One region of the Nocardia sp. JCM 38205 genome, then DNA from elsewhere that is predicted to be linked to it. Evidence: riboswitches for the same ligand, from Rfam matches in the RefSeq annotation. Region 1 holds a riboswitch; each other region holds the start of a gene.

Region 1 (5,325 bases):
CGCCGCCTTGGCCTCCCACTCGGCCAGCACGGGGTACGCGGACGCATCGCTCTTGGCGAACAGCCGGTACCAGGCATCGAGCACCTGCGGCTCGAACAGGTCGAGCCTGGCGAAGATCTCCCGGGCGAATTCCCATGGCGCGGAGGGGCCCGCGGTGATCAGGTCACCATCGGTGACCGCGGGCGCGTCGACATAGTTGGCCGCCCCGGCATATCCGCTCGCGGCGAGGTATTCGGCGGCGCCGCTGGTGTGCCGGCGCTCATCGAGCAGGCCCTCTTTGGCGAGGCCGAAGGTGGCACCGCAGATGGCGGCGACCGGAACGCCCGCTTCGAGGAACTTCCGCGCCGCGTAGGCGAAACCACTGAGTCCGCCGCGGTCCCACAGTTCCGATCCCGGCAGGATCAGCAGCGCACTGTCGGCGGCGTCGAGTTCGGCCAGCGCCAGATCCGGCACGATGCGCATCCCGCCCATGGTGGTCACGGTCTCGCCCATCGGCGCGACAGTGCGGACCTGAAAGCTACCGGGTTCGCGCTGCAAACCCACGTTGTGGTTGATCTGCGCGATCGCCGCACCCACTTCCCAGTCGGCGAGCAGATCGTAAACGGCTACGTGCACTGTCTTCGTGGTCATGACAGTATGCTGTCATGTTTGACAGGATGCTGTCAATACCTCGGATGTGAAAAAGGGCCGGCACCACCGGGCACCGGCCCTTTCCGCAGCGTACGGACGCCGCGGCGAGCGAACTCAGCTCAGCGCGTGCTCCAGATCGCCGAGCAGATCCTCCACATCCTCTAGCCCCACCGAGATGCGCACGACACCGTCGCTGAGCCCGATGGTGGCGCGTCCCTCCGGCCCCATCGCGCGATGGGTTGTGGTGGCCGGATGGGTGATCAGGGTCTTCGCATCACCCAGGTTGTTGGACAGGTCGACGATGCGCAGCCGGTTCAGCACCTCGAAGGCGCGCTTCTTCGCCTCGTGCTCGGGCGCCTTCAACTCGAAGGTGACAACGGTGCCGCCGCCGCTCATCTGACTCGCGGCCAGGTCGTATTGCGGATGCGATTCCAGGAACGGGTATTTCACCCAGCTGACAGCGTCGTTGCCCTCCAGGAACCGCGCGATCCGCAGGGCGGATTCGGTCGAATGCTTCACCCGCAGCGGCATCGTCTCCAGGCCCTTGAGCAGCGTCCAGGCGTTGAACGGGCTGAGCGCGGGGCCGGTGTGGCGCATCAGATTCTTGACCGGCCCGCCGATGTAATCCGCGGAACCGAGGATCGCACCGCCGAGCACCCGGCCCTGCCCGTCGATGTGCTTGGTGCCCGAATACACCACCACATCGGCACCGAGCTCGAAGCCGCGTTGCAGCAGGGGCGTAGCGAAGACGTTGTCCAGCACCACTTTCGCGCCCGCCGCATGGGCCAGCTCGCTCACCCGGCGCACGTCGACCAGGGTCTGCATCGGGTTGGCAGGGGTCTCGAAGAACACCGCGGTGGTCGGCACCGACAGCGCCTGCTCCCACTGGTCGAGATCCTCGCCGTCGACGAACACCGTCTCCACGCCCCAGCGCGGCAGAATCTCGTTGCACACCACGAAACACGAACCGAACAGACTGCGCGCGGCCACCAGCCGGTCACCCGCACCGAGCAGCGCGCCCAGCGCGGTGAAGACCGCTGCCATGCCGCTGGCGGTGGCGAAGCACGCTTCGGCGCCGTCGATCAGCCGCATCCGCTCCTCGAAGGTGGCGACCGTCGGATTGCCGTAGCGGGAGTAGACGAAATGCTCGACGTCACCGGTGAACGCCGCCTCGGCCGCCTCCGCACTCTCGTAGACGAAGCCCGAGGTCAGGTAGAGCGCTTCGGAGGTCTCCTCGAACCCAGAGCGCCGCAGGCCGCCGCGCACGCCGAGGGTGGCCGGACCGACGCCCTCCGGCAGCGGCCGGTCGAACGCACCGCCGGTGATCACGACTGCCGCCAGGGCAGGCCGTCGGCACGCCAGCCGGCGCTACCGCGGTGACCGAACTCGTCGAGCGGGCCCTCGAACCCCTCGCTGACGTTGTACGACGGCTCGATGCCCGCGCTGGTCGCCAGGCTGGCGGCATGCGCCGAACGCTGGCCGGAGCGACACAGGAACACCACCGGGGCATCCGGGTCACGCCCGTCGAGGATGGTGCGCAGCTGCTGGGCGAACTCGGGATTACGCGCGCCGGTGCCGTCGACCCATTCGATCAGCACGGTCTGCCGGTCGATGGCGCTGGTGTCGGGGATGCCGACGAATTTCCATTCGGCCTCGGTCCGCACGTCCACCAGAACCGCCCGGGGATCGTCGCGCAATATCTCCCACGCCTGTTTCGGAGTGATGTCGCCGGCATAAGTCATGTGTGGCACCTTCCTCGAGAATCCGCACTTGCCGCATCTGGCTTCGATGCGCGCCAGGTCGTCACCCGGAGCACCCCACCGCGGAGGAGGGTTGCCGGCCAGCAAGCCGGGGCTTGACGCTGGCACTCATGACCTGAAATGAGATTGCCTGGCCGGGGGTTGCCCTGTCAAACCCCCGATCAGGGCCTTGCGCTGGGGTTCAGTGGCAGACCAGCCAGGTGTTGTCGACCCGTTTCAGGGTCCAGTTCCCGGCTGCCTCGGCGCCATCGACCTTGCTGGTGACGGTGGCGGTCGCGCGGTCGCCCTCGACCTTCAGATCCTCGAGTTTCGTGATTTCTACGGCTTTTCCGGTCTCGCCTTCGTCCAGCCTGCCCGCCATCGGCGAGCGCTTCGGATCGAAGTCCGGGCACACCGCCTCCTCCGGCGGAAGCAGGCCGTAGCGCGAACTCACCTCACCGAAGTCACGCACCGCGGCGGCTACCCGGTCGGCCTCTGTGACATTTTTCTCAACCGGCGAGACCAGCTCGGCGATGACGATGACGGCGAGCACGAGCGCCGCGATCACCGCGGCGATGATGAACGGCGCCATCGACCGGGTCGAATCGCCGGATTCGGGCTCGTCGCCCGGTTCGCGCCGGGCCGCGCCCGGATCTGGCTGCTGATCGCTCATGAGCTGATGATCCCTTGGTCCCCCGAGGCCACTCGCGAGGCCCCCGATAGAATCGGCGGGATCGCGGCCGGTGCCGTGCAGGTGAAATCCAGCCGTGCGTCAAGTTAGCCTAAGCTAAACACCGACGCCCATTAACTGTCTCGACCAATAAGGTGCGCGTAAACGATGACCGAACAGACCGCAGCTGCACGCCCGCTCCGCATCGCGATCGTGGGTGCCGGACCGGCCGGTATCTACGCCGCCGACGCGTTGATGAAGTCGGATGCGGATGTGTCCATCGACCTCTATGAGCGCATGCCGGCGCCGTTCGGCCTGATCCGCTACGGCGTCGCCCCCGACCACCCGCGCATCAAGGGCATCATCACCGCCCTGCACAAGGTGCTCGACAAGCCGCAGGTTCGCCTGCTCGGCAATATCGATTACGGCTCCGACATCACCCTCGACGACCTGCGGGTCTACTACGACGCGGTGATCTTCTCCACCGGCGCCAACGCCGACCGCGCCCTGCCGATCCCCGGTATCGACCTGGACGGCTCCTACGGCGCCGCCGACTTCGTCTCCTGGTACGACGGCCACCCGGATGTGCCGCGCACCTGGCCGCTGGATGCGGAGAAGGTCGCCGTCCTCGGTGTCGGCAACGTCGCGCTGGACATCGCGCGCGTGCTGGCCAAGACCGGCGACGAACTGCTGCCCACGGAGATCCCGCCGAACGTCTACAAGGGCCTCAAGGAGAACAAGGCCGTCGAGGTGCACGTCTTCGGGCGTCGCGGCCCGGCGCAGGCCAAGTTCACCCCGCTGGAGCTGCGCGAACTGGATCATTCGCCGACCATCGAGGTCATCGTCGATCCCGAGGACATCGACTACGACGAGGGCTCCGAGGCCGCGCGCCGCCACTCCAAGCAGGTCGACATGGTCGCCAACACCCTCGAGCAGTGGGCCATCCGCGATCAGGGCAACCGCCCGCACCGGCTCTACCTGCACTTCTTCGAGTCGCCCGCCGAGGTGCTCGGCGACGAGAACGGCAAGGTCGTCGGCCTCAAGACCGAGCGCACCCAGCTCGACGGCACCGGCAACGTCAAGGGCACCGGCGAGTACAAGACCTGGGATGTGCAGGCGGTCTACCGCGCCGTCGGCTACCTGTCGCAGAACATCACCAACCTGCCCTTCGACGATCAGGCCGGCGTGGTGCCCAACGAGGCCGGCCGCGTGCTGGCCGACGAAGACGCCGACGGCAAGGCGCGCTACATGCCCGCCACCTACGTCACCGGCTGGATCAAGCGCGGCCCGGTCGGCCTCATCGGCCACACCAAGGGCGACGCCAACGAGACCGTGGCCTGCCTGCTCGACGACAGCAAGGACTTCACCCCCGCCGAACGCCCCGAGCCCGAAGCGGTGATCGAGTTCCTCGAGGGCAAGGGCATCCCGTTCACCACCTGGGACGGCTGGTACCGCCTCGACGCCCACGAGCGGGCCCTCGGCGAACCCGAAGGCCGCGAGCGCGTCAAGGTCGTGGAACGCGAGGACATGCTGCGCGCCAGCGAGCCGCACAAAGTCTGACCGCTCCCCGGGATCGGGGAGGCGCGAAATCCGACGCTGAGGCATGCTGTACACGTGTTCGATGCCCATGTCCACATCATCGATCCGCGGTTTCCGCTGATCGAGAATGAGGGCTACCTGCCGGAGCCCTACACCATCGATGACTATCGAAAGCGTATGTCGCGCTTCGACATCACCGGTGGGGCCGTGGTCAGCGCGTCCTTCCAGGGCAGCGATCAGAGCTATCTGCGGGCGGCGCTGGCCGAACTCGGCGAGGGCTGGGTCGGCGTCACCCGGCTGCCGCTGGACGCGGGTGACGAGGAGATCGTCGAGCTGGACAAGGTCGGGGTGCGGGCGCTGCGGTTCAACCTCAAGCGTGCCGCCGCCGACATCGCCGCCATGACATTGCAGGCGGTGCGCGCCTACGAGCTCGCGGGCTGGCATGTCGAGGTCTATATCGACGGTCAGATGCTGGCCTCGCTGCAACCGGTGGTGTTGAAGCTGCCCGCCCTGTCGGTCGACCACATGGGCATGTCCGAGGAAGGACTGCCGTTCCTGCTGGATCTGGTCGACCGCGGCGCCAGGGTGAAGGCCACCGGGTTCGGCCGCGTCGACATGGAGGTCGCCGCCGCGCTGCGCCGCATTCACGCGGTGAACCCGGAAGCCCTGATGTTCGGCACCGACCTTCCGGGCACCCGTGCGGGCAGGCCGTTCGAAGACTCGGATGTCGACCTGATCTGCGACGTG
Region 2 (5,325 bases), on a different contig from region 1:
CGATATCGGCGACGATGGCGACCTTGGCCTCACGCAGGCTGAACTTGGCCTCGGCGCTGGCGTAGCGGATGTCGACGGCGGCGATCAGGTCCAGGCCACCGCCGATGCACCAGCCCGAGACCGCGGCGATGACGGGCTTGCGGCAGTCGGCCACCGCCGTCACCGCGGCCTGCATGCGGCGGATCTCGTGCAGGAAGTCGGTGCGCGGGGCGGCCAGCGCCTTGTCGGCGAGCAGCGGGCCGAAGGTGCCGCTCATCGCGGGCAGGTCCAGACCGTAGGAGAAGTGCTTGCCCGAACCGGTCAGCACGATCGCGCGGACCTCGGGGTCGGCGTCGAGGGCGGTGAAGATCTCGGGGAGCTCGCGCCAGAAGTCGGGGCCCATCGCATTGCCCTTACCGGGGCCGGTCAGGGTGACCTGCGCGACGTGGTCGCTGGTTTCGACGGTGAAAGCCTGCCAATCAGTCATCTGTACAGCGTATACACGGCGGTAACGGCGGCGATACCGTGTGGGATGGAACCCGTTATCGCGAACCCGGCAGCCGGAAGCGGTTAGCTCTACCCTGGATTCATGCGCAGGTCACTTCCTCCGGTCGCCTGCCGGGTCGCGGACACCCTGATCGCCCGGGGCCACCACGGCGTCATCGTCACCCACCCGGATCGGCCCACCGCCGCGGCCGACGCCGCCCGCGCCCTCGGCGTCGACATCGGCGCCATCACCCTGGCCCGGCTGTACCTGCTCGACGATGATCCGGTGCTGCTGCTGGTCTCCGGCGGCCACGACGTGGATCTCGCCCACACCGGCGAACGGCTGGAAGGCACCCTCACGCCCGCCCCCGACGAGCTCGTCCTCGAAGTGACCGGCCATCCCGTGGATGCCGTCGCCCCCGTCGGCCATCCGACCAACATTCCCACCTGGGTCGACACCGCCCTGTCCCACCACCGCGAACTGTGGGCGGCCGGCGGTCATCCGGATGCGGTGTTCCGCACGACCTTTCGGGAACTGGTACGCATCACCGCGGGCCTGCCGATCGACGTGGACTGAAACCCGTGTAGCGGCAGGCAGTAGTTTCGTCATGTGACCGACGCGCATGAACCGACCGCCGCGGAAGCCCGGCTGCGGGTGCCCGACGACCTGAGCGGCATCACCGCCGAGCAGTACCGCGCCTCGATGCGGCACTATCCGTCCGGGGTGACGGTGGTGACATTGTCGTCGCCGAACGGCCCGGTCGGGTTCACGGCGACCTCGTTCGCGTCGCTGTCGCTGGAACCGCCGCTGGTGTCGTTCAATATCGCGCACACCTCGTCGAGCCTGGCGGCGATGAGCGAGGCGGATTCGGTGGTGATCCATTTCCTCGGCGAACATCAGCGCCATATCGCGCAGCGGTTCGCGCGCAGCGCCGAGGAACGCTTCACCGACCGGTCGCTGTGGACCACGCTGGACACCGGCGAACCGGTCCTGCACGGTACGCCGATCTGGCTGCGCACCACCGTCGAGCAGCGCATTCCCATCGGCGATCACACCTTCATCGTCGGCCGGGTGACCCGCGTGCACGACGCCACCGAGGAGAAGCCGGCGGCCGCGCCGCTGCTGTATCACAACGGGCGCTACCACCGCCCCACCCCGCTGGACGAGGACTGATTCGGCGCGGTCACCTGCCCGGCCTGCTCTGACCGGCTGCTGGACCACGCACCGGCACCCAGCCGCTCCGCGCAGAGGGTGCCACGGAGTGACGGCAAGCGGCTGCGCCCCGGGGCCGATGCGATGGCGGCAGTGCTCGCACCGGGTCGTCCAGAATCCCGCAACACCTCGGTGGCCGGTGCCGGCGGTCAGCCGATGAGGCAGGGCGCCGCACCCGCATCCTCGGCGCCGGTGAACGACCTGGTTTCCGGGCTCGGATTCCACAGCCCGCTGGTGCAGGTGTAATCCCATGCGGGGCCGTCCTGCACGAGCGCGGCGACCGCCGAGACCAGCCGGTCCACGTCGGCGGAATCGGTGCCGAGGCCGATGCTCGCGCGCAGCGCGCCATCGAGCCCCAGCCTGGCCAGCAGCGGATGCGCGCAGAACCGGCCGTCGCGCACACCGATGCCGTGTTCGGCCGACAGATACGCAGCCACCTGGCCGGGTGCGAAACCGTCGAGTGTGAAGGCGACGATGCCGACGGTGTCGGGGCTGTCGGACCACAGGCGCAGCAGCCGCACACCCGGGATCGCGCACAAGCCCGCGCGCAGCCGCTCGGCGAGCCGCCGTTCGTGCGCGATCACCCGCTCGGCGTCGATCTCGGACAGTGCGTCGCAGGCAGCGGCCAGGGCCGCGACACCGAGCACATTCGGCGAACCGGCCTCGTGCCGTTGCGGCGCGGGTGCCCACTCGGTGCCGTCGACGCGCACCTCACGCACCGCACCACCGCCGGCCAGGTACGGCGGCGCCGCATCGAGCCAATCCCGCTTACCCACCAGCACCCCCGCGCCGAACGGCGCGTACAGCTTGTGACCGGAGAAAGCGAGATAATCGATGCCGCACTCGCGCAGGCTGATTCGCCGATGCGGTGCCAGCTGCGCGGCGTCGACCAGGATGCGGGCGCCGCACTGGTGGGCGATCTCGGCCAGCCGGGCCAGCGGCAGCACTTCCCCGGTCACATTGGAGGCACCGGTAACCGCCAGCAGCGCAGCCGGTTTCGCGCACAACTCGGCGACGAGCCGGCGAATCGTCTCCTCGACGGTATCGGCCGCGGCCACCACGCGCCGCCCACGCCGTTGCCAGGGCAGGAAATTGGCGTGGTGTTCGACATCGAGCACCACCGTGTCGCCGGGCACGCAGGCGGCGAGCAGGTTCAGCGAGTCGGTGGTGTTGCGGGTGAAGACCACCACCTGGTCGTCTGCCGCATCCAGGAACCGGGCCACCGAACCGCGGGCGGCCTCATAGCATTCGGTGGAGATCCGCGAGGCGTAGCCGGCGCCGCGGTGCACGCTGGCGTAGAGCGGCAGCAGCCGCTGCACCCGGTCGGCGACCTGAGCCAGCGCGGGCGCGCTCGCGGCATAGTCGAAATTGGCGTAAGTGCAGGTCCCGCCCTGTACGAGGGGTACCTGGAGGTCGTCTCCGGAGACCCTGGCGAGGGCGGCACAGGTCTGATCGAACACAGCGGTCATCACGTCATCCCATCGGCTTAGGGACCCGCGAAAGAGGATTCGTCGAGTCCGCGCTTGCCGCGCCCGGTCGGGCGTCGGCCCGGTCGTCACCCGGAGCACCCCACCGCGGAGGAGGGTTGCCGGCCAGCAAGCCGGGGCTTGACGCTGGCACTCATGACCTGTGGCGAGATTGGCAGACCGGCCGCGCCGCTGTCAACCCGTCCCGCGCTGCGGGTACCGTTGACTACTGGTCACCGGGGTGTTTTCCGTTTGCCCATTGGTAACCCTCGTATGAAACAACCGTCTTCGAGAATTAGTTGGTGAGGCCGTACCGCCGAACATGGTTACTGCCGGACAGTGCTGAGGAAGGTGGGCCGGACGTGATGCTCCAGCCGCAGATCGACACCGATGGTTCGGTCCAGGAGCTCGATCCGCTGCTACGTTCGACCCTCGCCCCACCTGCGCGAACGCTGGTCGACATCCTCGCCGAGACGGCACGTGCCCATCCGGACGCCCCCGCCATCGACGACGGCGATACCGCCCTCACCTACACCGAGCTCCTCGCCGAGATCGCCGCGACGGTCGAGCGCCTCGGCGCGGCGGGGGTGCGGCGCGGCGACCGCGTCGGGGTGCGGATGCCGTCCGGTACCCGTGAGCTCTACGTCACGATTCTCGCGGTACTGCACGCGGGCGCGGCCTACGTACCCGTGGACGCCGACGATCCCGACGAACGCGCCCGCCTGGTCTTCGGCGAGGCGCGGGTCACCGCGATCGTCACCGCCGCCGGGATCGAAGCGACCGAGCACGCCAGCACGGCAAACGATGGGCAACCCGACGGGCCGCAGCAGCCCTCCCCCGCCGACGACGCCTGGATCATCTTCACCTCCGGCTCCACCGGCACGCCGAAAGGTGTTGCGGTAACCCATCGCAACGCTGCCGCCCTGGTCGACGCCGAGGCCCGGTTGTTCCTCCGCGATGCCCCGATCGGCCCCGGCGACCGGGTGCTGGCCGGACTGTCGGTGGCCTTCGACGCCTCCTGTGAGGAGATGTGGCTGGCCTGGCGGCACGGCGGCTGTCTGGTCCCCGCACCTCGCGCGCTGGTGCGCACCGGCGCCGATCTCGGTCCGTGGCTGGTGCGGCACGAGATCAGCGTCGTCTCCACCGTGCCGACGCTGGCGGCGACCTGGCCCGCCGAAGCGCTGGAACCGGTGCGGCTGCTCATCTTCGGCGGCGAGGCCGTGCCGCCGGAGCTGGCCGAACGTCTGGCGGGCGACCCGGAATCCGAACGCGAGGTGTGGAACACCTACGGCCCCACCGAAACCACCGTCGTCGCGTGCGCGGCGCTGCTGGACGGGAACTGGCCGGTGCGCATCGGTTTGCCGCTGGACGGCTGGGATCTGGCCGTCGTCGACGCCGCCGGTAATCCGGTGGGCGAGGGCGAATCCGGCGAACTGGTGATCGGCGGCGTCGGCCTGGCCCGCTATCTGGATCCGGCCAAGGACGCCGAGAAGTACGCGCCGCTGGCCTCCCTCGGCTGGGAACGCGCCTACCGCAGCGGCGATCTGGTGCGCAACGACAAGGCCGGACTGGTCTTCATCGGCCGCGCCGACGATCAGGTGAAGGTGGGCGGGCGCCGCATCGAACTCGGCGAACTCGACAACGCGCTGCAACATCTGCCCGGGGTGAGCGGTGCGGCCGCCGCCGTCCGCACCACCGCCGCAGGCAATCAGATCCTGGTCGGCTACCTCACCGGTATCCCACCCGATTACGACATCAAGGCCGCCCGCGCGCTGCTCGCCGAGCAATTGCCCGCCCCGCTGGTGCCGCGGCTGGTGGTGGTGCCGGAACTACCCACCCGCACCTCGGGCAAAGTCGACCGCGACGCCCTGCCCTGGCCGGTGGGCGGCAGCGACGAGACCGTCGACCACGGGCTCACCGGCACCGCCGCCTGGGTGGCCGAGCTGTGGAGTTCGATCCTCGGCGCCGAGATCACCGGCGCGGACGCTGATTTCTTCGATCTCGGCGGCGGCTCGCTCTCGGCGGCACAGCTGGTGACCGCACTGCGGCAACGGTATCCGCGCATCGCGGTCGCCGACCTGTACGACCATCCGCGGCTGGGCGCGCTGGCCGAATTCCTCGACGAGACCGCGCCGTCGGACGCCGTCGTCGAACGGACCGTCCGCCCGACGCCGCTGTCCG
Region 3 (5,325 bases), on a different contig from region 1:
TGCACGCGCTGCACGAGAACAATCTGCCGTTCATCAACAACGGCGATCCGGTGCATGTGGGCGAGATCAGTACCGGTGCGTCGCTGCTGGTGATCCTGCTGGTGCTGGTGGTCACCGTGGTGGTGTCGGTGATCAGTCCGCGCGGGCGCGCCCAGCAGGCCGTGGCCAATGCCCGCAGGCACGCCACCGACTACCTCGACCTCGGCTACACCGCCGATCAGGCCGAACGCGACCGGATCTTCGGGCTGCTGCGCAGCGAGGAGCAGCGGCTGCGCGCGCTGCCGGAGAAGTACCGGCGACGGATCCGGCAGGAGGACGAACTGATGGAGCTGCTGCACCGTGCCCATCGCCGCCACGACGAAGCGGTGGCCGCGCGCAGCCGGTAGCGAGACCCACCTGGGACTATCGCGCCGATGCGCGGTGTCGCGTGCGTGGCGCGGCGCGCGCCTGGCACGATGTCACCCGTGCAGCCGAGTCCCGACACCACGACACCCGACGTTCCGGCCCCCTCGCCGCGCGCGCCCCGCCCCGGGATCCGGGTGACGGCGGCCGTGTTGCTGGCGGCTCTGCTGGTGCCGGTGCTGGCCGGCTGCCTGCGGGTGCAGGCCTCGATGGGTGTCTCGTCCAACGACCGGGTCTCCGGCCGTATCGTCGCCGCGGTGATCCCGGCCAACCCCGAGGACAAGGGCCCGCAGTTGAAGGCGCCGGACGCGCTGGCCACCAAGATGCGGGTGGAGCCCTACAGCCAGGATGGCTACGTCGGCAGTCAGGTGTTCTTCGACGATCTGAACTTCGGTGAGGTGCAGCAGCTCGGTCAGCTGTCGGAGCAGACCCAGGGCATGTTCCAGTTGCAGTTCCAGCGCACCGGCGATCTGGTCAGCCTCAATGGCCGCGTCGACCTGAAATCGGTGCCGCCGCACGGCTCGGACGTGCAGTTCAGCATCGCGTTCCCGGCCCGCATCGCTAAGACGAACGGTAATCGTGAGGGCGATTCGGTGGTGTCGTGGAAGCTGCCGCCCGGCGACGTCACCAATATTCGCGCCGAGGTGAGTTACGCCGACCCGAACACCCGCTCGTTCGCCGGCTGGGCAGGCATCGTCGGCGGCATCACCCTGGCCGTGGCGGCCGTGGTGGCGGCCATGGCCTACGTCAACCGCAATCCGGCGCCGCCGAACGCCCCGGAACCGAGCTTCGACCTCGGCCGTTGGTGGCGCGAAGTGCGCAGTAAGTAGGTAAGGGTGTGCCGGCCCGGCGTGGTCGAGCGACGATGACCGGCGGGGCTGGTGGGTTGCGGCGTCGGCGCGCCGCTTCCGATGCGCGAGCGCGGCGCGAACCGCATCCGCTGGTCGCGCGGGCGGTGCGGGTGGGCGCCGGGATCGCGGTGGCGGGATGCGCTGTCGCGGTGGGGAATCTGCTGACGATGCGCCGGTTGCGGCCTGGCCCGCCGGTGCCCGAGCCCGTGGCCGTCTGTGTCCCCGCGCGCGACGAGGCCGAGCGGCTGCCGCGGCTGGTCGCGGATCTGCGCGCGCAGACGGGTGTGCCCGGGTTGCGGGTGCTGATCCTCGATGACGGCTCGACCGATGGCACCGAGACGGCGGCGCGGCACGCGGCCGGCGACGACCCGCGCATCACCGTGCTGCGCTGCGACGACGAACCCGAGCCGGGGTGGACCGGTAAGGCCGCCGCGTGCGCCGGGCTGGCCGAGGCGGCCGCCGCGACCGGCGCCACCGCGTTGATCTTCGTCGATGCCGACGTGCGGCTGGCACCCGCGGCGATCGCCGCGGCGGTGACCGAATTGCGGGCGCGGCGTTGCGCACTGGTCTCGCCCTGGCCGCGGCAACTCGCGCACTCGGCCGCCGAACAACTGGTACAGCCGCTGCTGTGCTGGTCGTGGGCCACGACGCTGCCGATCGCGCTCGCGAACCGGGGTGCGCGCCCGTCGATGGCGGTGGCGTGCGGGCAGTTCCTGGCCTTCGACGCGGCGGCCTACCGAGCCATCGGCGGGCATGCGGCGGTGGCGGGCAGCGTCACCGAGGATCTCGATATCGCCAGGGTGATGCGGCGTCAGGGCCTGCGCACCGAAGTGGTGGCGGCCGGATCGATGGCATGCACCCGCATGTACCGTGATGCGGCCGAACTGGAGGCCGGGTATACGCGGTGGCTCTGGTCGGCCTACGGCGGTTCGGCGGCAGGTGGTTTCGCGGTGGGCGCCGTTGCCGCGCTCGCCTACTGGGTGCCGCCGCTGGCCCTGGTTGCCGGGCACGGGCGGGTCCGGCGGATCGGCCTGATGGGCTATGTGGCCGCGGTCGCGGGACGCCTCGTGACCTGCCGCCTGGACAGCGGTGCGGCACCCGGTCGCGACGACATCCTCGCCGCGTGCGCCCATCCGGTATCGGTCGCGGCCTACCTCTACCTCTGGGCACGTTCACGCCGCGCCCGGCGGCGCCGGACACTCGTGTGGAAGGGCCGCTCGCTCACGCAGTGAGGCCGAGACCCGTGATCTCACACTCTCCGAGCAGGCGCCCGCGGCACCCGTTTCGCACCCCTACCCGACCGCGCACCGGCTCGCCGGACAAGGGCTCAACTCACCCTGATTACTACCATTGTGCTGCGGTTTCCCTGCGACGCATGATGATTCGGCCCGACCGGAGGCCCACCCGGTTCCGGTCCGGCGACACCATCCAGAGCGACCGAGAGACCTGGCTCGCCGACGTCGCAGCAACCCCCCGGTCCACGGGTGCGGGTGCTTCTGCCGGGACCGATGGAGGCACACATGGTCGAGTCCGCAGTCCGCACGTCGCGGCGACGCGCCGGGCTCGTCGGTCGTGTCAGAAAGGACGACGACATGGCCGTACCCGTCAAGGCGGCTTTTGCCGGCGCGGTGCTCACCGCCGCCACCCTGGCCGCCTGCGGCTCCGGGACCACGACGCCGGGGCCCGACGCGGGCCCTCCGCAGCCGGGCGGGGTGTTGCGCTATGGCCTGTCACAGGCACCGACCTGCGCCGATCCCGCGCAGGCAGGCACCAACCAGACGATCTATGTGACGCGGCAGGTGGTCGATTCGCTGACCGACCAAGATCCCGAGACCGGCGAGTTGCGGCCGTGGCTGGCCACCAGCTGGGAGATCGCCCCGGACGCGAAGACGTTCACCTTCCACCTCGCCGACGGGGTGAGCTTCAGCGACGGCACACCGCTGACCGCCGACTCGGTGCGCAAGAGCTTCGATTCGATCGTGCGCACCCTCGGCGCCGTCAAGGCACCGCTGGGCAGCAGCTACCTCACCGGCTATGTCGGCACCACGGTGGTCGATCCGTTGACGGCGCGGGTGGAGTTCAGCGCGCCGAATACGCAATTCCTGCAAGCGTCCTCGACGCCGCAGCTCGGCATCCTCGCCGACGCCACCACCGCCTTGCCCGCCGAGGACCGCTGCGCGGGTACGGCGACGGTGGGCTCGGGTCCGTTCACCTACGCCGACTACCGCCAGGACGTCTCCGCCACGCTGGTGAAACGCCCCGGCTACCGCTGGGGCTCGGCGGTGTTCGGCCATCGGGGTGAGGCCTACCTCGACCGCATCGAGTTCACCGTGGTGCCCGAATCCGGGGTGCGGACCGGTTCGCTGTCCTCGGATCAGCTCGATGCGGCCAGCGACGCGCTCCCCCAGGACGCACCGCAGATCGAGGCCGGCGGTGGCCGGGTGCTCAGCACCCCCAATCCGGGTATCCCGTTCGGATTCCAGCCGAATGTGACCCGTGGACCGTTGCGTGATCCCGACGTGCGCCGTGCGCTGCTCACCGCGATCGACCGGCGCGAGCTCGTCGACACCGTGCTCGGGCCGCAGTTCCGTCCGGCGACCAGTGTGCTCGCTTCCAGAACGCCGGGATACCAGGATCTTTCCCGGACAGTGAGTTTCGATCCCGACGCCGCGCGGGCCATCCTCGATCGGGCGGGCTGGCTGCCCGACGCGGACGGCATCCGGGTCAAGGATGGGCAGCGCCTGGGATTCGCGGTGACGTTCAGTCAGGTGTTCGCCGGTAATCAGGCGATCCTCGAACTGATCCAGCAGCAGCTGCGGTCGGTGGGCGTGGACCTCACGCTGGACCTGGTGTCCATCGCCGAGTACACCGCACGGCAGAACAGCAAGGATTTCGACGCGCTGTACTACAACAGCACCCGCGCCGACGGCGACATCCTGCGCACCGGATTCGGCCTGGACGGCCGCAATTTCAATGTCCGCCCGCCGATCCAGGCTCTCGACGACGTGCTGACCGCACAACTCGGTGCGGTGGACCCACAGGCACGGGCGGCGCTGATCGGGCAGGCCCAGCAGCAGATCCTCGATCAGGGACTGTGGATCCCGACCGTCGAGTTGTCGCAGGCCATCGGTGCGGGCCCGGCCGTGCAGGACCTGAAGTTCGACGCCTCGGCCCGGTTGCAGTTCTTCGACACCTGGCTGAGCGGACGTCGGCCATGACCCGGTATGTGCTGCTGCGGTGCGTGGCCGCGGTCTGGGTGCTGTGGGCGGCGTTCACCATCTCCTTCGTCGTGCTGTACCTGCTGCCGTCGGATCCGGTGGCCATCGCGGCCGACGGCGGTGGCGGCGGCACCCCGGTGGACGCGGCCGCCCTCGCCGAGATGCGCGCCAGGTACGGCCTGGATCAACCGCTGTGGGAGCAGTACCTGAGTTCGCTGTCGCATGCGGTGCGCGGCGATCTGGGCCGCTCCATCGCCACCGGGCAGCCGGTCACCGAGGCGATCGTCGACGCCCTGCCCTCGACTCTCGCCCTCACCGGGCTTGCCCTGCTGTTCGCCGCGGCCGGCGGCACCGCGCTGGCCTTCGCCGCCACCTACACCCGCACACCGTGGCTGCGTTCGGCCCTGGCCGCGCTGCCGCCGGTCGGGGTATCGATGCCGACGTTCTGGACCGCGCTGATCCTGTTGCAGCTGTTCTCCTTTCGCTGGCAGCTGGCGCCCGCGTTCGGTGGGCTGGTGCTGCCGGCAGTGACGCTGGCCATCCCGATCGGGGCGGTGATCGCGCAGGTGCTGGCCGCCGGGCTGGAATCGACGTGGCGGCAGCCGTTCACCGAAGTGGCGCTGGCCAAGGGCGCCTCGCGCTGGTGGGTGCAACGCAGGCATGTGGCGCGATTGGCGAGCGTGCCCGCGTTCACCATCGCCGGTGTGCTGGTGGGCACCATGCTCGCCGGTTCGGTGGTGGTGGAGACGGTGTTCGCCCGGCCGGGGCTCGGCCGGCTCACTCAGACGTCGGTGCTGGCCCAGGACATTCCGGTGGTGCAGGGCATCGTGCTGGTGAGCGCGCTGGCCTTCGTC

What was found. Region 1 has a riboswitch for S-adenosylmethionine ahead of AC4HOU_RS09615 (rhodanese-like domain-containing protein). Riboswitches for the same ligand answer to the same signal wherever they lie in the genome.
Region 2: it holds a riboswitch for S-adenosylmethionine, as region 1 does, so the genes downstream of both, AC4HOU_RS12650 (aminotransferase class V-fold PLP-dependent enzyme) here and AC4HOU_RS09615 (rhodanese-like domain-containing protein) in region 1, are expected to answer to the same signal.
Region 3: it holds a riboswitch for S-adenosylmethionine, as region 1 does, so the genes downstream of both, AC4HOU_RS20320 (ABC transporter substrate-binding protein) here and AC4HOU_RS09615 (rhodanese-like domain-containing protein) in region 1, are expected to answer to the same signal.

The regions. Positions count from the first base shown of each region.
Region 1 covers NZ_JBYHFL010000002.1:616,265-621,589, reverse strand. The annotation lists gene AC4HOU_RS09625 (DJ-1/PfpI family protein) at 1-630, opposite strand, end outside; gene AC4HOU_RS09620 (O-succinylhomoserine sulfhydrylase) at 745-1,959, opposite strand; gene AC4HOU_RS09615 (rhodanese-like domain-containing protein) at 1,956-2,372, opposite strand; SAM riboswitch class IV at 2,392-2,506, opposite strand; gene AC4HOU_RS09610 (Rv0361 family membrane protein) at 2,572-3,042, opposite strand; gene AC4HOU_RS09605 (FAD-dependent oxidoreductase) at 3,208-4,599, shown strand; gene AC4HOU_RS09600 (amidohydrolase family protein) at 4,654-5,325, shown strand, end outside.
Region 2 covers NZ_JBYHFL010000003.1:200,812-206,136, reverse strand. The annotation lists gene AC4HOU_RS12665 (crotonase/enoyl-CoA hydratase family protein) at 1-466, opposite strand, end outside; gene AC4HOU_RS12660 (YbaK/EbsC family protein) at 569-1,042, shown strand; gene AC4HOU_RS12655 (flavin reductase family protein) at 1,169-1,639, shown strand; gene AC4HOU_RS12650 (aminotransferase class V-fold PLP-dependent enzyme) at 1,828-3,147, opposite strand; SAM riboswitch class IV at 3,193-3,306, opposite strand; gene AC4HOU_RS12645 (Pls/PosA family non-ribosomal peptide synthetase) at 3,510-5,325, shown strand, end outside.
Region 3 covers NZ_JBYHFL010000005.1:306,932-312,256, forward strand. The annotation lists gene AC4HOU_RS20305 (TerC family protein) at 1-386, shown strand, start outside; gene AC4HOU_RS20310 (LppM family (lipo)protein) at 465-1,232, shown strand; gene AC4HOU_RS20315 (glycosyltransferase family 2 protein) at 1,268-2,485, shown strand; SAM riboswitch class I at 2,675-2,768, shown strand; gene AC4HOU_RS20320 (ABC transporter substrate-binding protein) at 2,846-4,471, shown strand; gene AC4HOU_RS20325 (ABC transporter permease) at 4,468-5,325, shown strand, end outside.